Regions from separate parts of the Companilactobacillus sp. genome, predicted to be linked through region 2. Evidence: riboswitches for the same ligand, from Rfam matches in the RefSeq annotation. Region 2 holds a riboswitch; each other region holds the start of a gene.
What was found. A riboswitch is a leader RNA that binds a small molecule or an ion and turns the genes downstream of it on or off. The one in region 2 is predicted to bind thiamine pyrophosphate.
Positions count from the first base shown of each region.

Region 1: it holds a riboswitch for thiamine pyrophosphate, as region 2 does, so the genes downstream of both, thiW (energy coupling factor transporter S component ThiW) here and LKF16_RS06540 (ECF transporter S component) in region 2, are expected to answer to the same signal.
Region 3: it holds a riboswitch for thiamine pyrophosphate, as region 2 does, so the genes downstream of both, thiM (hydroxyethylthiazole kinase) here and LKF16_RS06540 (ECF transporter S component) in region 2, are expected to answer to the same signal.

Region 1 is NZ_JAKVLR010000001.1:1,911,567-1,919,104, reverse strand. Features, by position in the region: gene LKF16_RS09165 (aldo/keto reductase) at 1-915, opposite strand, end outside; gene LKF16_RS09160 (PadR family transcriptional regulator) at 1,051-1,392, shown strand; gene LKF16_RS09155 (hypothetical protein) at 1,382-2,218, shown strand; gene LKF16_RS09150 (hypothetical protein) at 2,250-2,492, opposite strand; gene LKF16_RS09145 (alpha/beta hydrolase) at 2,568-3,320, opposite strand; TPP riboswitch at 3,473-3,562, shown strand; gene thiW (energy coupling factor transporter S component ThiW) at 3,662-4,195, shown strand; gene LKF16_RS09135 (hydroxyethylthiazole kinase) at 4,173-5,015, shown strand; gene thiE (thiamine phosphate synthase) at 5,008-5,616, shown strand; gene LKF16_RS09125 (macro domain-containing protein) at 5,653-6,102, opposite strand; gene LKF16_RS09120 (aldo/keto reductase) at 6,226-7,098, opposite strand; gene LKF16_RS13100 (Lreu_0056 family protein) at 7,286-7,538, opposite strand, start outside.
Region 2 is NZ_JAKVLR010000001.1:1,333,650-1,341,187, forward strand. Features, by position in the region: gene LKF16_RS06530 (winged helix-turn-helix transcriptional regulator) at 1-290, opposite strand, end outside; gene LKF16_RS06535 (NADH-dependent flavin oxidoreductase) at 419-1,582, shown strand; TPP riboswitch at 1,681-1,770, shown strand; gene LKF16_RS06540 (ECF transporter S component) at 1,882-2,472, shown strand; gene LKF16_RS06545 (ABC transporter ATP-binding protein) at 2,482-3,918, shown strand; gene LKF16_RS06550 (energy-coupling factor transporter transmembrane component T family protein) at 3,902-4,558, shown strand; gene LKF16_RS06555 (MFS transporter) at 4,893-6,122, opposite strand; gene aroE (shikimate dehydrogenase) at 6,124-7,008, opposite strand; gene LKF16_RS06565 (shikimate dehydrogenase) at 7,028-7,538, opposite strand, start outside.
Region 3 is NZ_JAKVLR010000001.1:2,266,477-2,274,014, reverse strand. Features, by position in the region: gene LKF16_RS10865 (SpaA isopeptide-forming pilin-related protein) at 1-606, opposite strand, end outside; gene LKF16_RS10860 (hypothetical protein) at 783-2,120, opposite strand; gene thiE (thiamine phosphate synthase) at 2,183-2,824, opposite strand; gene thiD (bifunctional hydroxymethylpyrimidine kinase/phosphomethylpyrimidine kinase) at 2,814-3,641, opposite strand; gene thiM (hydroxyethylthiazole kinase) at 3,634-4,434, opposite strand; TPP riboswitch at 4,503-4,604, opposite strand; gene ppsA (phosphoenolpyruvate synthase) at 4,739-7,138, opposite strand; gene LKF16_RS10835 (nuclease domain-containing protein) at 7,399-7,538, opposite strand, start outside.

The DNA.
Region 1 (7,538 bases), 580 kb from region 2:
ATGGGTGAAGGCTGGCAAGTCTGCTGCGGCAACATTTTTTTCAATTTGTTCAGGCTTTGATGCACCTGGAATTACCGTGCTAACAGCATCTGACATCAAGATATATCTCAGTGCCATTTGAGCCAGCTTGTCGCCGGCGCCTAATTTAGCATCCAACTCTTGAGCTGCTTTGACACCAGTTGCGTAATCTACACCAGAGAAGGTTTCGCCGGCATCGAATTCTTCACCATGACGGTTGGTCGTGCGGTGATCGTTTTTGCCGAATGTTGTATTCATCGTGTATTTACCACTCAACAACCCACTAGCAAGTGGCACACGGGCAATGATACCGACGTCATGCTCTTTAGCCATTCTGAAGAAATTATCGGCTGGACGTAAACGGAACATGTTATAGATGATTTCAACTGAAGAAATGTCGTAATCCAAAGCCTTCATAGCTTCTTCTACTTTTTCAACTGAAACGCCGTAGTTCTTGATCTTACCTTCTTTTTTCAACTTGTCCATCGTGAAAAATACTTCTGGTTCATAAAAAACAGGTGTTGGTGGACAGTGCAGCAAAACGTTGTCCAAGGCATCAACGTCAAGATTTGTGAGGCAGTCTTCAACAAACTTCGTCAAGTTCTTTTCGTTGTAGCCTTCTGCAACATGCGGATCTAAACGGCGACCGACTTTAGTGGAAACAAAGACCTTGTCGCCTTTTCCCTTGATGAATTTTGCCAAAGCACGTTGGCTTTCGCCATCTTGATAAACATCGGCTGTGTCAAAAAAGTTGACGCCGTTGTCCCAGGCAGCTTCAAGTGTCTTTTGAGCATCGTCTTCTGAAAATGGGTCGCCCCATTTTGAACCTAATTGCCAAGTACCCAACGATACTTCAGATGCATTAAAGTTAGTTTTTCCAAATCTACGATATTTCATGGTAGTCTCCTTAGAAGTATTAATTGAACTAAGCATACTCGTTAGAGCATAGTCGAAGTCAAATTTTTTACTAGTAGGCTTTACACAATAGTTCATCAGTGCTAATATGTATTACATACTAGTGAGGAAATAATCATGAATAATTCCCAATTGCTAAAGGGCGTCCTGCAAGGATGCGTCCTAATGGTTATCTCAAAAAAAGACGTCTACGGATACGAGTTAGTCCAACGGCTGCAAGAACTGGGCTTCACCGATATTATCGGCGGGACCGTTTATCCGCTCCTGCAAAAATTGGAAAAGAATGGTCAATTAACTAGCGTTCGCAAGGCATCTTCTGAGGGACCAACCAGGAAATACTATTCAATTACCCAACAAGGACGTGACCAGATCGGCGAATTCATTGACCAGTGGCAAGCTCTTGAAACTGTAGTAAATCAAATAATCTCGACAAAAGACGGTGACGACAATGGCAAATAAAGTTTCAAAAATAATCGACGAAAACAATCAATTGCGCCAGCAATTAAATGACCAAAATAAAGAATATTATGAAAAATTACTGATCTACGTTAGGTCAGCAGGATTTTTCTATGACGACAACGAAGTCGAAAGTAGCTTGCTGGAAATTCTCAAGGACATCATTGATGCGCAAAAAGATTATAAAAATGCCGAAGAATATCTGGGGAAAAATCCATCTGAAGTCGCCGACGAATTGATTGCTAACTATACTAAGATCAGCCTTTTTGAACGTGTTAAATTCATTGGCCTGCTCTTTGGTATCAGTGTTATCTGGACTCTGATCACGCAATTCAGCAGTTCTAATCACGAGATCAATCTAATGCCATTTATCTTAAACGGTGTCTTCATGATTGCCTTAACCGCTGGTATGATGTGGTTCGTTCACCAAACTACCTATCGCAAGCTATTCGACAATAAAAAAATCGAATATACCGCTGCCGGGATTTTTGGAGTCGTGGTGATTGCTATCTTCGCCGGAATTTTATTCATCACGCCATCATTTATGAGTTTCAGCATCAACAATGGCGGTATCGTCTTCGTCAATGTTATCGTGATTGTTGCCTGCTTGGTTGGAATCTACTTTTTACCAGATACTTACGAACAGATTCTGATTGCCGCAATGCCAGTAATTTTGATCATCACCCTATTGAACATCATCAAAACTTTTGGCTTGCCTTATTACGTTATTAAACAAGTTTCAACGATTGCAATCATCTTATTGATTCTCGGGATCTTCTGGTTTGGCGCCGTCTTTTGGCACTCAACTCAACAAGATAATAAGAAATAAAAAATGGAATACCAGCTGGTATTCCATTTTTTTAACCTTCTAAATTATGCTTGCGTCTTTGATACTCGTCGTCGGTCATATTACCCTTAGCATATTCTTCTTTTAAAATTTCTAAGGCATTCTTTTGTTTAGCTAACTTAGTATGATCGCCACTGAAAAAGTAGACGAACGCAAAGATGATCATTAATACTGCTAGACCGGTGATAAACATTCCACCGCCCATGAAGCCCATTCCAGAACCGAATAAACCTGAACAAAATGTTGAACCCATCATGATTAGACATCTCCTTTTATTGACTTCAAAGTCATTATAATTTGATTATCGAATAACTAAAAATAATTGAATTGTTTAATTCTTTAGCAAAAAGTCAGTCGCGATTTTCACTGCTCTTTGCTGGCTATTGCCAACGGTGTAGACGTGGTCTCCTTGTGGCAACAGATGCAGGGTACTGTTTTGATAGATCTCGTCATATTTTTCAGAAGCACTTGGATCGACAATCTTATCATCAGTCCCATGGATCAGACAAACTGGCCCCTGATACAGCTTTGAAACTTCATAAATCGGCAAGCTCTTGTTTGTACGCAGGTAAAATCCACCAACGACCTTGCTGCCAAAGTCATGCAATTCGTCTGGAACATTGACCGGGTCGTACTTAACTCCCAGTACTTCGCCCTTTTCGGCATCAGATTTAAGCGTTGCTGCTGGTGAGAGCAAAATCAATTTTGCGACCTTATCTGGATAGTAGCCGGCAAACATACTTGCGACGACGCCACCTTGAGAGTGACCGACTAAATAAATATTTTGCACGCCTTCGACTTTTTGGGCGTATTCATAAATTGCTTGAGCATCAGCCAATTCACTCATGACCGTCATATCTTGGAAGCGGCCGTCGCTTTGGCCATGTCCATCAAAGTCGCAACGCAAAGTTGCCATACCTTTGTCTTCGAAACTTTCGGCTAATTGATACAACAAAGTACTAGGGAAATCACCTTTATTGCCCATGAAACCGTGCATTAGAATCACCAAATCAAACTTGTCAGTATCTGGTTTATTAAAAATTCCGCGTAACGTTAATCCGTCTCTAGTTATTTCTACTTTCATTTTTACCATCCTCATGTGATTGTAAGCGTTCTCTATGATTCCATTATAATATGAGAATCAACTTATTAATATCAAACCTAACAAGTTTTTAATAAGTGTGGAAATGTCATGAGATATACAAAATTTATGCTATACTGAAATCACAATTGAATACGAAACATTTGGGGTGCACAAACGCTGAGATTATACCCATTGAACCTGACACGGCCAACACCGGCGAAGGAAAATGTGAAACCATTTTATGGTCTTTTTGTGCCCGTCATTAGATTAATGACAGGCATTTTTTATTGGTCAAGCTCCCCGAATTTTCGATTCAAAATTTTATTAAGGAGTTTCTTATGATCAATTCTTCCAAGACTCAAAAGTTAACTATCCTGGCAATGATGATTGCTTTGGATGTTGTACTTTCTCCAATTTTTCGAATCGAAGGTATGGCACCTATGTCTAGTGTTTTAAACGTCATTGGTGCTGCCATGTTAGGACCTTATTATGTAGCTATCATGGCATTAGTTTGTGCCATTATCCGTATGACGATGATGGGAATCCCACCACTAGCCTTAACCGGTGCCTTCTTTGGAGCCCTATTGGCTGGGATCGGCTATCGCTATACTCATAAGATTTGGGGTGCAATGCTCGGAGAAATCATCGGAACCGGTTTGATTGGTTCATTGGCATCATTCCCTGTCATGGTATGGTTCACTGGCAATTCAAACGGTATGTATTGGTTCTTATATACACCAAGATTCTTTGGTGGTGCAATCTCTGGTTCGATCATTGCGTTTCTAGTTTTGTACAAGTTAAAAGACACGCGTACATTCCTACGTGTTCAATCCTTATTCCAAGAGGCCAAACATGGAAAATTACAGTCGAAATAACTTTTTTACTCAATTTGTTAAAGACAGCTTTCCAATTCAAAATGCAACATTAGTTCACTGCATTACCAACGAGATCACTGAAGAGTCAGTCGCTAATGCCTTGTTATATATCAATGCTAAACCAGTAATGGCTTCTGACACCCGTGAATTTTCAGACTTTTTCAGCCAAACTGATAGCCTATTTTTGAATCTAGGACACATTTCACCAGAACGAGAGGAGACACTTTTTCAAGCTGGAAAAATGGCAGATGAGACCGATACGCCCTTTGTTGTTGATCTAGTGGGAATTGCATCTTCTACAATTAGATACAATTTGGCATTTAAACTATCGGAACTGGCTCCAACGATCATTAAGGGAAATACTTCTGAAATGAGAGCTTTTTGCAACTTAGATAGTGAAGCACGCGGCGTCGATGCCTCAATTGAAGACCAGGCAGATGCTGCAATTGACGAACTGTTGCACGCCATGAAAGGTCTGGCTAGTCGTCATCCAGAAACTACTTTTATTGCTACTGGTGAAACTGATTTGGTCGTTTGCGACGGCAGTTGCTTTGAGCTACATAACGGTGTCCCGGAACTCGACCGTTTTACTGGTACTGGAGATATCGTTGGTGCAATGATGGCAGCCTTGATCAAGAACAATCACGAAGGATTGGCGGCTGGAATCAGTGCCATCAGTTATCTTAATATCTGTGCGGAAAATGCCAGTCAAATCACCGAGGGCTTGGCTGACTTCCGTCAACAAACTCTCAATCAACTATCTCTTTTAATGAACAATGACTATTGGTTTGAAGCAATCAGAGGTGCAGTCCATGCTTGATCTGAGTCTTTATTTAGTCACTGCTCGATACGATTATTCTGATGAAAAATTTTTACGGATCATCAATGAAGCTTGTCGTGCTGGCGTGACAATGGTCCAATTGCGAGAGAAAAATGCGACCACTAGAGAAATTTTTGAATTAGCCTTAAAAGTTAAACAAATTACCGATTCTTATCAAATCCCCCTGATAATTGACGATCGGATTGATATTTGTTTAGCAGTCGATGCCTCAGGAGTACACATTGGAGACAACGAAATGCCAATTGGAATTTCTCGAAAGTTACTCGGTCCAAATAAAATTCTAGGTGTTTCGGCCAAAACTTTAGCACGTGCTAAAAAAGCTGAACAACTAGGAGCTGATTATTTAGGAACTGGAGCCATCTTTCCGACACAAACTAAGGTCATCACTAAACATACTGAAATAACAACCCTCAATGAAATTGCACAAAACGTCAACATCCCTGTCGTTGCCATCGGCGGGATCAAGACTACTAATGTGCAAGCCTTTCATGACATCCCCATTGCTGGAGTGGCAGTGGTTAGTGGAATTATGAAGGTTGATAACGTTGAAGAAACTGTTCAAGAATTATTAAATCGATAGAGCAAAGGTGTGGCCAATTGTAGGTCACACCTTTTATTATTTCTCCTGATAAATATGAATATAAACTTTGATCGGTAAGTCTGCCAAATACTTTTCCATTAAGGGTTTAACTTGTTTATCCCAATTGAGGCCACCATTTCCGGCACCTAATTGTGGAAAGGAAATCGACTCTATCTCTTTTTGTTTATAAGTCTCGACAAATTTTTGCAAACCTAGTTCCAAGTATTTGATTTTAGATTTACTGCGCCAATTCTTTTTCGTTGGGAAATTTAAGATCCACTTGTCATCAGATTTATAAAGATACAACTTGCCCACAGTCAGGCTTCCATCTTCACAGTATTGCTTATATTTAGTGAACATATCTGGATACGTTTTTTTACATTCCAATGCAATTCCCTTGCCCATGACACCAACAGTATTAACTGTGTTGACTATAACTTGTGCTGGACTATCGAGTAAATTTTGATCAACATATTCTAGCGGCATATTTTCCTCCATTTTTATTAAAACTATTTGTTTATTACACAGTTAAATTACGTATTCCATTTCCAAAATTTTTTCAAAAAAAAGATGCATCCTATCGGGACGCACCTCAATATTTAATCCTTATTATTTTTGTAAGCCAGATAACTTGTTAAAATCCTCATCGCTTAATTGAACATTGGCTGCACTAACATTGTCCTTCAAATGTTCAACCGAACTAGTACCTGGAATTGGCAAGATATTGTCTGAACGCTTCAACAGCCATGCCAAAGCAATTTGAGCAGAACTGACGCCATATTTTTCAGCAATACTGTTCAATGGACTGTCTGGTTTTGCCAAATTACCAGTATCTAGAGGGAACCAAGGCAAGAAGGCAATTCCTTGTTCCTTGCAATAATCGACAATTGCATCGTCGCCAGTATGATGTCCAACGTTATACATGTTTTCAACGGCATCAATTTTGGCAACCTTTTGTGCCGACTTCAATTCATCCATAGTTACTTGACTGATACCAATATGCTTAATCTTGCCCTCATCTTGCATCTTCTTCAATTCGCCGATTTGGTCCTCGATTGGATAATGTGAATCGATTCTATGCAAGAACAACAAGTCTTCATGATCACGATTAAATTTACGTAATGAAAGTTCTACTTCTTGACGGAGAAATGCGGGTGCACCAACTGGTACCCAACCATTAGGTCCAACACGAACTTGACCGACCTTATCAGAAATAAAGATCTTGTCTGAATCCGGATATTCTTTCAAAGCTTTTGCCAAATAATTATCCGCATTCCAAGGGCCATAAGAGTCAGCTGTATCAACAAAGTTGACACCTAGATCAAATGCATGCTTGATCACGTCGACCGCTTGGTCACCGTCCTTGTAAGGACCCCAAGTGCCAGGGCCTGTAAGTTGCATCGTACCATAGCCTAGACGGTTAACAACGAAGTCCTTGTCAAATTCATATGTACCTGCTTTAGTTGCGCTAATTTCATCCATATATGTATACACTCCTTGTAAAAAAAATCCATGTAAAAAATTTATAGTTATTTTTTACATGGATAAACTAGTTCTTTTTTATATTGAATACAAACATTTGCTATATGGAATGTTGATGAATCGAATTAAATATCAGTGTTATAGGTAGTTAGAAAACAATCAATACCATTATTATATTTGTTGTTTTCTAAAAATCAGACATATGTTTTATTCTTGACGCAGCATCATTGACTGCTTGCTTTTGACTTGAGGTTGCATAAAATTCCCTTTGTAATTCTTGAACTGTTGTTGTATGTTCCTTCTCACCAGGACCACCAGTAGAATTTCTATTCTCGTAATCATTTGTCCAATACGTAATAGTACTTCCACTTGCTGAATAAGTCATTGTTGTCGCACCAGTTCCGCCACTTCCAAGGACATATCTACCCATTTCCTTGTTT
Region 2 (7,538 bases):
ATCATGCCACGTAATTCTTGACCATATTCTGTTAATGAATAAACCACTTTAGGTGGAACTGTTCCGAAACTAGTCCGTTCCACAATTTGATCATCTTCTAATTGTTTGAGTTGTTCGGACATAACCTTTTTAGAAATTTCGGTATTATTTACTTCGCACTCGTATCGCAATAATTCGTTGTATCGCCTTTCCTTGAGACCTAATGCACAAATTATTGATGGTTTCCATTTCCCATCAATAATTTTCAAAACTAAGTTTATGCCCATGTGGTAATTATTTTTATTATCCATATTCCCATGTCCTCACAAAATCTACTTTAAAGTAACTAGTCTACAAAAAAGTGCCTTCTATAAAAATGTAACCCTTAACATTATACTAATTTTGTAAAAGATATCACAAACAAAAGGGGTTTACAAATATGACCGAATATAAATTTTTACAACCTTATACTTTCAAAAATGGAGCTAAAATCAAGAATCGTGTCGTTATTCCACCAATGACAGAACAATCAAGCTTAGAAGATGGAACTGTCTCTCGCGATGAATTGTACTACATGGGGATGCGTTCTGGTGGCGTTGGCATGTTCATCAGTCCGGTAGCATTTGTTACTGATAATGGTAAAGGATTCGAGGGTGAACTTTCTGCAGCGCATGACCACTTCATCCCTAGCCTTACAAAACTAGCCGATACCATGAAGAAAAATGGTACTAAGGCAATCTTACAAATCTTTGATGCAGGTAGAATGTCTAACACGGCAATCCTACGTGGAACTCAACCAGTCAGTGCCAGTGCGGTAGCTGCTCCTCGTGAAGGTTACGAAGTTCCTCGCGAATTATCAAGCGATGAGATTGAAAATATCGTAAAAGATTTCGGTGAAGCAACTCGGCGTGCTATTCAAGCAGGATTTGATGGTGTAGAAATACACGGTGCAAATACATACTTGATTCAACAATTCTTCTCACCACATTCCAACAAACGTACTGACAAATGGGGAGGAGATGTCAACAAACGTATGACTTTTGGTTTAGAAGTTATTAAGTCGGTGAAAGCTGCCGTTGATAAATACGCCAATAAAGATTTTATTGTTGGTTACCGTATATCTCCTGAAGAAATCGAAAACCCTGGAATTCGAATCGATGACACACTTCAATTTATTGATAAGTTAGCAGATCAACCAATCGACTACTTACATATTTCAATGGGTAATGCTTGGAGAGCTTCACTAAATGATTCTTCTGACACAACTCCAACAATTCTCCGTATTAAAGAAAAAGTCAACGGACGTTTACCTTTGATCTCAGTGGGTTCAGTGAATACCCCAGCAGATGCTGAAAAAGTGATGGATGCCGGCATTGATTTCGTTGCTATAGGACGTGAATACTTACGTGAACCTAAGTGGATTGAAAAGGTGCAATCTGGTGCTGAAGACACCATTAGATACACGATCAATCGTGAATCTCTTGATGAAATCGGGCTTAATCCAGCCTTAATGAGTTTCCTTGGTTTGATGGGACAAGATCTAGGTTTTGAAGGTGAAAAGAACAATAACGACGATGAAGCTTTCTCGACAGTTTTTAAATAATTTTTTAAAAAAATTTCTCTACAATAATATTAATTATCCTTGCTTTACACACCATGAGCTCAATGATAAGCTTGGTTTGTTATCATTGATTCTTAAAAGCAATATATCTGGGGTGCTGAAAAGCTGAGATCAAACCCATTGAACCTGATCTAATTAATATTAGTGTAGGAAGATATTGGATAAATTTAAAGGCCAACTATTTCTGTACACTTACATGAATAGTTGGTCTTTTTTTACCTCGTGGTTATATTCTTTCAAGAAGCTGAACAAAACTTTTTTGAGGGGACAGATTTATTATGATGAACAAACAAAGCACTAACGCTTCAAGCTCATTTATGAGTTACAAATTGCGTGACGTCGCATTTATTGCCTTAACAGGTGTATTTTGTGGTGCGATTTTCTTTGGTACTAGTCTTTCCTACAACTTTTTAGCTGCTGGACTTGCCGCTATCGGTATGGGACCAGTTGCCAACGACTTATTGCTAGGCCTTTGGATGATTGCCGGACCACTTGCTGCCATGTTGACACACAAACTTGGCGCCAGTACTTTAGGTGAGTTATTAGGTAGTTTCGTAGAAATGATCTTAGGTGGTCAATGGGGTGCTGCTACTTTGATCTCTGGATTGATTCAAGGTGCTGGTAACGGACTTGGCTTTGCCCTAACTGGTTACAAACGCTTTGATAAATTAGGCTTATTGTTATCAACAATCACAGGTACGATCATCACTTTCGGTTGGAGTTTGATCAACGAAGGTTATGCTAAATACAATATCGGATTTTTACTGCTATTATTCGTCGTTCGTTTTATTTCAATTGGTTTCTTTGCCGGCGTCTTAGTCTACTGGATCAACAAACTTGTTGAAAAATCTGGTATCTTGAATCGTGACTAGGAGCTGCTTATGGACAAAATTGCAATAAAGAATTTAACTTTTCGATACACTAAAGATGGTAAAGACATCATTAAGGATCTCGATTTTTCGCTTGATGCCGAGTCTTTTAACGTTTTATATGGCCCTTCTGGATGTGGTAAATCCACATTGATGCGGATCATGGCCGGCCTTTATCCAGAATATGCTGGACACGTTTTGAGTGGCGAAATGTACTTTGATGGCAAGAGTACTGCTGAGTGGAATACCCAAGACGTTGCTAGTGCTATTTCCATCCTTTTCCAAGATCCAGTCGACCAATTTTCGATGAAGACTGTACGTCGCGAATTCATTTTCACATTGGAAAACCTTGGTATTGATCGTGAAAAAATCGATCGTATCGTCGAGACTTCGTTAAAACGTATCGGAATTTTTAACCTGATCGACCGCCATTTGGATACCTTGTCTGGTGGAGAACTTCAGAAGGTTTCTTTAGCGATCACAATTGCCATGAACAGTGACGTGATCATTCTGGACGAACCTTTTGCTTCAGTTGATACAAAATCACGGGCTCAATTATTGGAATTGTTAAAAGACCTTCAGGTACACGATCATAAGACTATTTTGATTACTGATCACGATTTGATCGGCTACCAAAATTTGATCGATCACTTATATCATTTTCAAAACCAATCAGTGGTTTTAGTTGACGACCCTAGTCAAGTCTTCGCTAAATATCACCGCGAAAATCAACAACTGACTTTTTCTCTTCCCGATCAACGAGTGGGAAACTCTTTGATTCGAATCGATGATTTAGAGTTGATCAATGGACCAAAGGATCTGATCAAAGATTCTACTCTAGGGATTCCCAAGGGAAAAATGATTTTATTAACTGGTGAAAATGGCTCTGGTAAATCAACCTTCTTCTCTGCCTTGACTAGATTGCACGATTATAAAGGTACGATAACTTATCAGAACAAAGACATTCAAAAGTATAAACAACGAAAATACGCTCGAGAAGTTGGCCTGATTTTTCAAGATGCTAAAATGCAGTATTTGAAATTGACGGTTCAAGAAGAAATCGAGCTGAGCTTAAAACATACTAATTATCAGGATTATTGGACCGCTGAGACAGTCGACCAATACTTGCAAAAGCTCCATCTGGACCAATTAAAGGACCAAATCGTTTATCAATTGTCCGGCGGTCAAAAGAAGAAACTTCAGATTTTTGAAATGTTGATTCTGGGCGACCCTGTGCTGTTGTTCGATGAACCTTTGGCTGGCTTAGATATTGATTCCACCCATGTGGTCATGGAAATGATCAAGGAATTATCTCAGAAACAAAATCAAACTATTATTATGATCAGCCATCAATTAGGTGGTCTACAAGAATATTTTGATTATCATCTACAACTATCAGACCTAAATCTACAGTATACGGAGGTGCTTAATTATGAATCCATCTCTTAAGCTGGCTTTAGTTTTGATTTTTAGTTTTGAAATTGCCTTTATGCAAAGTATTTATGCCAACATCATTATTGCTGCAGTTGGTTTTATCTACTTATTGGCAAAAAGAATGAGCTTTAAAAAGTTACTCTGGTTATTGATCGTACCGATCATTCCAGTATTTGGTACTTGGTTCTCGTTTTACATGCATGGATCTGGAGATTCGATGCACAGTGCTTGGTTGCTATCGACCAGAATTTACGCCTACATTTTCTTAGGCGGTATCCTTTCCTTTACTGTTGACGTTGACGATTTACTTGGCTCCCTAGAACAAAATTGTCACATTCCTTCCAAGTTCGTTTACGGAACTCTGGGTGCATTCAACTTTGCTCCTCGAGTTGTTCAAACAGTTAAGCAAATGAAGACTGCTGCGATGATGCGAGGCGAGGTACTGCATGTTTGGTCACCAGAATTATTCTTCAAATCAATTTTGATATCGTTGCGTTGGTCGGATAATTTGTCACAAGCGATGCAATCGCATGGTTTTAGCGAGTATTCCGATCGCAGTCATTACGATGTTTATCCGATTCCAGCTTGGAATTGGGTTTTAGCTGTTGTATTAATAATTAGTTTACAATTTTTGGCATTTAGTCACTTAACCTAAAAAGTCAGTAATCAGGATTGTCTGATTACTGGCTTTTTTGATTGAAGTTTACTGCCGACTCCAGACGAAAATCGATTGCCTTTCGTCTGGCATCCTTGATTGGTTCGTTGGCGTAGCCAACATTTTAAACGGTTGCGCACGCACCAAAGGCGACGTACGTTCCATTATTTATTTTCCTACTGAGCCGGGCATCGATTTTCGTCTTCCGTCTAAATAGAATTAAGTCAAAATCTCTTCGTAGGTTGAAAGAAGGTATGCTTGCAGTTCCTCAATAAACTGGAATTACCTAGTTCCAAACCTATTGTGATCTTATTGGAGATAATGTACTTTCGAATTAATTTTCAGGGCTTGCGACTACTGCTGGTTCGCTTTTGTGGCGTTTTACTATTATTGCCAGTCCTATTCCGATTATTGTGATGATCACGTTTAAAATAATGATCATTCTTGGTGCGTCTGTTCCGGTTACTTTTGTCAAATATGCAGCTGTTGATAGCACTGCGTAATTGGCAATTGCAGATGCAATCATAACTAATGAAGTAGCTAATCCTTTATTACTTGGGAAAAAGCTGATTGTTGTTGAAGTTGCTAATTGAAGAACTCCTCCGGCAGCTGCGTAGCCAATTACAAAACTTCCGACATATAAAATAAACGGACTTTCAATTAGATAACATAATAAAAGCATGACGACTGAGATACTTGGATACAGGATCAAGATTGTTGTCTCCTTGATTCCCTTATGAATTAATTGAGCAGTTAACAAGACGGCAATCGTTGCTCCGACTGCATAAAATGATTGCAGAACACTCGGGTCACTGATTCCGTAACTCTTCCCTAATTCCTGATTACAGTTCAACCAGATCATAAATGTTGTGGAACTAGTAAAGCCAATCAGGATCGAAGCAATTGCAGCTCCTGAAAAATGTATCTTAGACTGTTTGGCTTTTTTAGTATCATCTTGAACATTCACAACATTTTGTTGTGGGAATGGCAAGATGAGAATTAAAATTGCATCGATCACCATGACTACTCCACAGAAAATGAAAATAACTTTATAAGACATGTGGGCACTTGCGACTAAACCAATTGCAAATGGCAACAAGAATTGTGCGATAGTGATGGCAAATTTGGTGAACAAGTTAGCGATTGATGCTGACTTTGGAAAAATTTCCATGACACTTGGTGAAATACAAGTATCAAGAAATGAATTTGCTACACCATTCAACACACCCATTCCGTATGCGATCCACATTGAATGAACGTTGATGATTCCAAAGAAGAATATTGCGTATAGAGCGATTCCGATAAATCCACTCACTCTTCTTCCTATCTTATCTGAAACTGGTCCAGCAAACGGATAAGCAATTAAACGCCCTAAACCATAAGCGGCAATGACTGAAACGACCATCGATTCATCAATGGCACCACTTGGTAAGCGAGTTGCTCCCCAAGCTTGGGCAAATTCAGGTTTGAATTGACCCATGATCGATAATGCAATTCCTAAAATAAAATAAGCAAAATATAGTGCAAAAGCAGTTGGGTAATACTTCTTCTGACTGTTAACCATCTTAGTTTCCTCCACTATTTGAGAAGAATAGTTGTTGAACTTGTTTTACTGGCATTGTTTTTCCAGTGTATAGCTTGAACGCTGCGGCTCCTTGCCACAACAGCATCCCTTTGCCACCAATCGTGGTACTGCCATGTTCTTTGGCATCAGCTAGCATTTGTGTAACTTCAGGATTATAGACTGTATCCGTTACTACTAGATCTGGACGATAAACTGAAGCATCCGTGATGTTAGTTTGGCTGAAGTTTGGTGCCATACCAGCCTTGGTAGCATTTGCTAAAATATTGCTCCGTTGGATGGATTCGTTCAATTCCTTTTGGCTATTAATATCGCCGACGGTAACTTTACAACTTGAAACTTCTTTGGAAATCTTCTCCGCAGTTAATTCCGCATTTTTATAAAAAGCGTCTTTTGGGTTAAAAATATGAATCTCCTTAGCGCCATCTAATGCTAATTGAACGGCAATTGCAGTACTTGCTCCACCGGCTCCTAACAAAGTTACAACTGCATCTTCAGGTGCAACTCCGTGCTGACGCAGGTTTTCAACATAGCCTGCACCATCGGTGTTATAGCCAGTTAACTTACCATCGTCGTTAACAATCGTATTAACAGCGCCAATCAATCTAGCGGCTGGCGACAAGTCATCAACCAACTGCGCAGCAGCTTTTTTACAAGGCATTGTCACGTTAGCTCCACGCATGTTCAAAACTTTCATCTCTGTTAAAGCTTGTTCCATTTGATTTTCTTGAATGTCAAAAGCAAGATAAGCGTAATTGATTCCTGCTTGTTCAAAACTGTAATTGTACATAGCCGGAGAACCAGAATGTCCGACCGGAGAACCGAGCAGACCTAACATAATCGTATGTCCATCAATTCTAGACTCCATGTTCAAAACTTCCCTTCGTTTATTGCTTTACCTTAGCTTGTTCAGCTTCATAAGCCTGATATTCTGCAGTTGGCATTTCTTTGCCAGTAAATAGTGTGTATGCGGCAGCTCCTTGCCACAACAACATCCCTTTTCCTGGTGCTGTTGTGCAGCCTAAACTCTCAGCATCTTCGATCAATTTAGTCTTCAATGGATTGTAGACAGTATCCGCAACCACCAAATCTTTTCTCAAAAAACTTTTATCTACTAATGATTGACCATCTAGTGGCTTCATTCCAACGATAGTTGCATTCACTAAAATATCAGCATCAACAATTTCTGACTTCAATTTTTCTTGGTCAGCTAAGGGATAAACATTAACCTCAACTTCTGGTTTAGCCTCGTTGATCTTGTTCTTAGTTTGTTCAGCATTTTGATAGAAATCGTCATCTTGATTAAAAATTGAAATAGCTTCGGCACCATCTAAAGCACTTTGAACTTGCAATGCAGTAGCAGCACCGCCGGCACCTAAGACAACTAACTTTTTACCA
Region 3 (7,538 bases), 930 kb from region 2:
AAAAGCAACATTCCAAGTCAATCTAGTAGGAGTTTCCTCGCCAGATGCAGTTTCACCTGATAAAGTGGTTACACCTGTCGTAGCAGGACTCGTATTAGAACCCATGTATTGATTGCTTACCCAACCATATTTATTAAGGATAAAGTCATTGGGATTTTCAGTATTGTGATAAGTACCATTTGCTGAAAAGCCTAAGGTACCATGACGGTTAGAAATGTCAGTTGGTATTGTCTTGAAAGTTAAAGTACCTGTTTGAGATCCTTTAGCAATTGCAAAAGTACCAATTACATTGCCTTCGCTATCAAGGACATCAAATGACAAATCAGCTATTGGAGCAACGTTACTAGGTAAAGTAAACGTTGCGGTATCCCCAGCGTTTATTTGTACGCCGTCAGGAATACTCCAGTTATACCCAACATGCACTGTTTCCCAATCTTCAATTTGAGTTGAACTATTGAAATTACCTTGGTTGATCAATGCATTCGCAGCATCAGAACCAGTTACTGGAATCACAGCAGCTTGAGCTGTATTGGCAAAACTAAATCCAATTACTGCCAAAATAAAGGCTAGAGCTGAAAGAAGAATCAATTTCAATCTATTTCTCATGAACAATCACCTCCTCAATGATTGCGTAAATGTAAATATAGTCCTCGATTGATTCAACTATATTGTAGACGCGCAAAAGTAAAGAACGTTATCAATTAGTTCATGGAATATTTAATTTTTTTAACAAATGAATGTATACAAAAAGCTACCCAAAATTATTGGGTAGCTTAGAAAATTTATGATAATTGATTTTTTGGATAGAATTTCCAAATACAGTAGTAAGTAATACTTGAGATGACGAATATCTCTAGTGTGATCCCGGTATGCAATCCCGTAAGCATTGAATATGTCGCACCCTTTACGGTACTGTTGAAAAATGACAGAACGTTCAAGTTATTGAAGTAACTGAGAATATAAATAGCCGTCATGTAGATCAATTGTTGCGAGATGTTACCCACACTGGACAACTGATACTTGATCAAAAATGCTCTTTCTCCATCTAAATTAGGATGGCTATACAATGAGTTGTTTAAGATCACATTGTCGGCTCCGACAAAGATTGCACAGAATAACAGTCCAATAAAGTAAATTGGTGCAAAGTTGAACAATGACAAAAGAAGTCCAATCAGCAACAGCGGAAATCTCAACTCAACATGTTTTTTCAAGATCATTGGTCCTAATTCAAATCCCAATAAATAGATGACAAACACGATGACCATGGAATTGAAACCAAACCGTAGCGTGCTATCAAACGAAGAATATAGCAATAAAAAGTTCATGACGATCCCACGATTGATGGCACCAAGGCTTAATGGAAAAATTCGTTTATGCAGTCCTAGTTGGTAATAGATCAACATTCCAAAGACAATCGCTGCAAATATGCACATGATCAAGTCGACATAATGCGAGGTGGTCGTTAGTCGTGAATATCTGATTGAAAACATTAAGATAACTAAGATCGTTAAGTAAACCAAATTGAGGATCACTCGACTTGGCGAAACGAATTTCGCTTTGTAATCGTCGTTATGATAAAAGTCGATCTCTTGTTTCATGAAGACTCCACCGACCCAAGACAATAAGAACATGACCGCTAAAAAGGCAAACGCTAGCGCCATATCGTTGGTCTTCGTTGCCCACCAACTCACTAGCAATAAAATAAGTAGCGTTACGCCGGATGAAGCCAATTGCTTCTTATCCATGGAAAACTCATTATCAAGTTTTCCACGAGACCTCATCGTTAAAAAATAAGGCCAAGTCCAAGATGATGACAATCCTAAAAGAATTCCTCCAAGAACGCCGAAGAATGCTTGTCCAGAAAACATCAGTGCAATTGAACCGATTACCCCAAACAAGTTGGAAACATTGAGCATCGTTGAAGCTGACTTTTTAATCTGAGACGTCAACAACATTCCGATACATCTAAAGGTATAAAGCATCAAAAATGGCAGTGCAAAGACTGGCTCAGTTTTGTGTTGATTGTATAGCATTAATGCAAAGAAATATGGTATCGCTACGCCAGCGTTGGCCACTAAATTCAAGGCACCGCCGCCCAGCATTTCTAACGTTTTTCGCATATTGAACTCCTTACCCGTACTACTACAATTTAACCACGAAAAAAGCAGATGCACTAGGTATGCTAAGCAAATGCATTCAAAACATTCTTGATAGTTCGGTCGACATCGTTTGACTTCGTGACCAAAGAAATAAAAGCAGCACCGACTGCCCCATTGGGCTTCAGGTCGTAGACATTTTCATCGTCGATTCCACCAATGGCAACGAACGGCACCCGACTTACTTGAGACATTTCTTTCATCAGAGGTAACCCCATTGGAGCCACTGCATCATTTTTAGAAGAAGTTGGAAAAATTGGACCAGCACCGATATAGTCAATTCGATCAATCTTATTAGCTTGATGAACTTGTTCGACGGTTTGACAAGAGAGCCCAATGATCATTCCTGGAGCTGCTTCTTGAACAACTTTGGTGATCCGTTCGTCTTTTTGACCCACGTGAACACCGTCAGCGTTGAGTGCGTTGGCCATCTGAACATCATCATCAACGATAAATGGCACGTGGGTAGCTTTACAGATCTCCTGCAAACTTCTACCAAGGTCTAATCTTTGAGCATCAGTCAATTTTGAGTTTCCTTTATCTCGGTATTGAAACGCCGTGATGCCACTTTCAATACACTGTTCTAATAGCTTTTCAAAATCCTGACCTATTAAGTCCTGACTTCCACAGACAAAATAAGCCTTCAACATATCTGGATCAAACTTCATCTTTATCGTGCTCCTTATTATAAGCCCAATGATTTAATGGACCATGACCATGTCCCACTTGAATAGTATTTTTGATAGCTGCCTCGACAAAATCTTTACCAAATAAAATGGCATCCTTCATCGAATCGCCTAGTGCCAAGCGTGACACAATGGCTGAAGAAATTGTATCGCCAGTTCCGTGAGTTCTAACTGTGTGCACTCGTTTGGAATTCATCCAAAAACTGTCGCCATTTTCAAGCAAGACGATATCTCTAACCATTTCAGAATCGCCATGACCTCCTTTGATCAAGACGTTCTTGGCACCAAGCTTCTGAATTTTCTTGGCAGCAACTAGCATACCGCTTTGGCTTTCGATCTTTGAACCAATCAAAGCCTCAGCTTCAGGCATATTGGGCGTTACGAGCGTTGCTAATTTGATCAATTTAGTTTTGATCAGATCGATTCCCTCATCAGAAATCAGCTGGGCTCCACCTTTAGCAATCATAACTGGATCAAGCACAAATGGGCCAAAATCATATTTGTTCAAGTTGTTATACACTAATTCCACGTGCTCTGCATCTGCGAGCATCCCTGTCTTGCAAGCTTTGATCTCAAAGTCGTCATGGATCGAGTCAAACTGCTCGTTGATCATCTTTGGAGATAATGCTTGAAAATCTTGCACGCCAATTGTGTTTTGAGCGGTAACTGCAACTACGACAGCCGTTGAAAAAACACCACATTCTTGCATCGTTTTCATATCTGCCATGATTCCGGCACCACCACCACTGTCAGTTCCAGCAATCGTTAGCGTCTGAGGAAAACTATTTATATCATTCATCGTATTTACCCCATTTCTTCACATCTTCAACTGTAATGTTATAAAGTTGGTCGAGCAAACGTCCGCCAAATTCTGATGGTCCAATGTTAGGACTTTCCTTCATTACTAATTCACCAGAAAGACTAAATACCAGACTAGCCATCTTGGCAGCTTCAAAGTAATCATTATCAGAGACACCAGCAAATACCGCAATTATGCTGGATAGCATGTCACCAGTTCCCACTCGAGTCGTAAACATCTTGTGGCCGTTGTAGACATGGGCAATTGAGGTATCTGTAGCAATCGTGTCAGTCACACCAGTTACGACTGTAACGCAAGAGAACTTTTTGGCACAGTCTTTAGCGATCTCATCAACTGATTGGCTTTGTCCATCATCGATCGAATCAATTCCCTTAGCAGACCACGATGCACCCACTAAACTAGCAACTTCTCCAGCATTTCCACGAATGATCGTGGGTTTACCAGCTTGAAATAGTTCTTCAACAAAGTTCAAACGTTCAGGTACGGCTCCAATTCCCACGGGATCAAGGACAACTGGTTTGTTAAAATCATTGGCTAACTTGAGCAACGACTTGCTGAGTTCGTTTTGACGTTGGTCTAACGTCCCAATATTGATACAGATCCCGTTGGCAAATTGTGCCAAAGTCTTCAATTCTTGGTCATAGTTAGTCATTAATGGAGATGCACCAATGGCGCTGATTGCATTTGCAACGTCGCCTTGAGTTACTGAGTTTGCGATATTTAACACCATTGGATTATCAGTTCTTACCTTTTGTAATAAATCGATTTGCATGTTTTTCCTCCAGATTATAGAAAAAGCCACGGTTCTAATCGTAGGATTTAGAATCGTGGCTTACGTTTGCCCAGATTATCGCACTTTCCTACGCAAGCATTAACTTACAGGTTCAAAGGGATCAGGTATAGCCTATCTCAGTTTCTTTGGAAACACCCCTAGTGCTTATTTGGTTTAATTTAAGTCTAGCATATGGTCAAAAATATTTGTAGCGATATACATATCAACCAACCCGAGCTGTAAAAAATCAAAGAGAGCCAACTTTGACTAGTCAGTTCTCTCGATTTTTTACATTAATATTTGACTACCATTCATAGTCAGTTGGATCTTGCAAACCCCTGCCAGTTGCCTTGTCCAACATGATACGTTGTTCAAAGTGTGCGACATTGCGTTTTGTTTCCTTAACCATATCTGGGTTAACTGAAACGTAGTCGATACCGCTTCTGATCAAGAAGTCTGTAAATTCTGGATATTCTGAAGGAGCTTGACCACAAATTGAGACTGTCTTGCCATCTTTGTGAGCTGCCTTGATCAAGTGACGGATTGCACGTTTAACTGCTAAGTTACGTTCGTCAAACAATGGTGAAACTGTATCATTGTTACGATCGCATCCAAGGATCAACATTGCAAGGTCATTTGAACCAATTGAGTAGCCATCAACATATTGGTTAAATTGATCAGCCAGGATGATGTTTGATGGAATTTCAGCCATCATGTAGATCTTGAAGTCAGGACCACGAACTAAGCCTTGATCTTTAATAATTGTTGTAACTTTTCTAGCTTCTTCAACAGTTCTGACGAATGGAATCATAATGTTCAAATTCTTCAAACCGTATTCTTCACGAACTTTTTTAACAGCTTCCAATTCAAGCTTGAAGGCATTGATATATTTTGGATCGTAGTAACGTGAAGCGCCACGCCAACCTAATAAGTCAGCTGGTTCTTCTGGTTCATACTTGTCTCCACCTTTTAGATTACGATATTCGCTTGACTTGAAGTCTGAAAGACGTAATACCATTGGACGAGGGGCCATTGCACGAGCAACCTTAGAAATACCTGCCGATAGCATGTCGACAACTTTTTCAGGATGGCCTTGGTCAATGAGATATAGTGGGTGTTCATGGATAAATGTTGTCCACAAGAATTCCTCACGCATTAGACCAATACCGTCTGCTGGCAATGTCGAGTACTTCTCTGCCAAGTCAGGGTCACCTAAGTTCATCATGACACGTGTGGCTGTTGGAGCAAATGTTTCAGCAGCCACAACTTGGCCGCCTGCTTGTTCTGGAGCAGCTTTTTTAAGCATTGAAGAAACTTTACCTTCGTAAACTACACCATTTTTAGCATCAACTGTAACTACATCGCCAGTCTTGAATACGTCTGTAGCTGTGGCACCACGACTTTCAGTACCAACGATACATGGAATCTGCATTTCACGAGAAACGATAGCTGCGTGACAAGTCATACCACCATTATTAGTGATGATAGCTGCAGCTTTCTTCATTGCAGGTACCCAATCAGGAGATGTCATGACGGTTACCAGAACTTCGCCTTGTTTGAATTGATCGATATCCTTAGGATCATCGATTACGTGAACTGTACCGCTTGATAGTCCAGGACTTGCTGGCAATCCACGTACCATAACTTTAGCATCTGATTCTGATACCACGTTCTCATCCCCATCATCGTCGTTATTCTTATCCTTGTTACGTTGTGACCAAACAGTTTCTGGCCGTGCTTGAACGATCCACAAGCGGTTTGTATTGGAATCCAAAGCGAATTCCATGTCCATGTAGCAGCCGTAATGTTTTTCGATCTTCTTTACATAGCCAGCCAATTCGATTACTTGTTCATCAGTAATTGATTGTTTGTCTTGCAAATCTTCTGGAACTTTTTCTTCTTTAGTTCCACCGCCTGGAAGACGTGTTAATTCAACTGTTTGTTTAACAACATTTTTTTCAACGATCTTCATTGATTCCTTATCGACTACAAAGTGGTTAGGTGTAACTTTACCTAAAACGATATATTCACCTAATCCACGAATTGAATCGACAACAAGTTTTGTATCGTCACCATTTGCAACGTTAACAGAGAACATAACACCTGATGATTTTGAAAAGACCATCATTTGAATAGCTGCTGATAAAGCAACTTTTTCATATGGGAATTGTTGTTTATGACGATAGTAAGTTGCACGGTCAGTAAATAATGATGAATAGCATTGTTGAACACGATCTACAACGTCATCTGCTCCCTTGATGTTTAAATATGATTCCTGTTGTCCGGCAAATGATGCATCGGGTAGATCTTCAGCTGTAGCGGATGATCTGATGGCTACGAAAGGATCTGCTTGTCCAACTTTTTCAGACAATGAAGCATATGCATCCTTGATATCCTTTGCCAAATCATCTGGCATTTTAGCACCCACGATCAAATCACGGATCTGTTTACAAGTGTCGCGGAGTTGATCAGAATTTTCATAGTCTTGAAGACCATCTAACAACTCGTTAACTTTTTTGTTCAATCCTGTTGCTTCCATAAAATATCTATAGGCAGCAGCGGTTGTTGCATAACCATAGGGTACTGGTACATCCATTGAAGAAGTCATTTCTCCTAGTGAGGATGATTTACCACCCACTAAGTTAACATCTGATCGATGTAGTTCGTCGAACCATAAAACATTTGCTGTATTGCGGTCACTCATGATATTTCCCCCTTGTGATTTTAGATAAAATCTTGTCCGGATAAAACGTCGTTCGTTGTGAAAGCGATTACATTCACAATTTAATTGTAGACCATTGAGGGGAAAAAATTAAGGGGTAAAAAATTATTCCATATAGAAATTTTAATTTCGGTTGGTATATGTCATTTTTATGATATATTTTTAGGTTGGTTTGATTTTTTGGGATATTGGTATAGTAAAAAAGCCATGATTCTTAAAAACAGAATCATAGCTAATATTTTCTAAATTTTTTTCAGAGATTTAACACGTTCGTCAATTGCAGTATTGATACATTCGATGATATTGTGACCCTCAACACGATCCTCACTGCTAATTGGATCAACCTCGTTAGTTCGCTTAAATGGCTTTATGAATACATCTT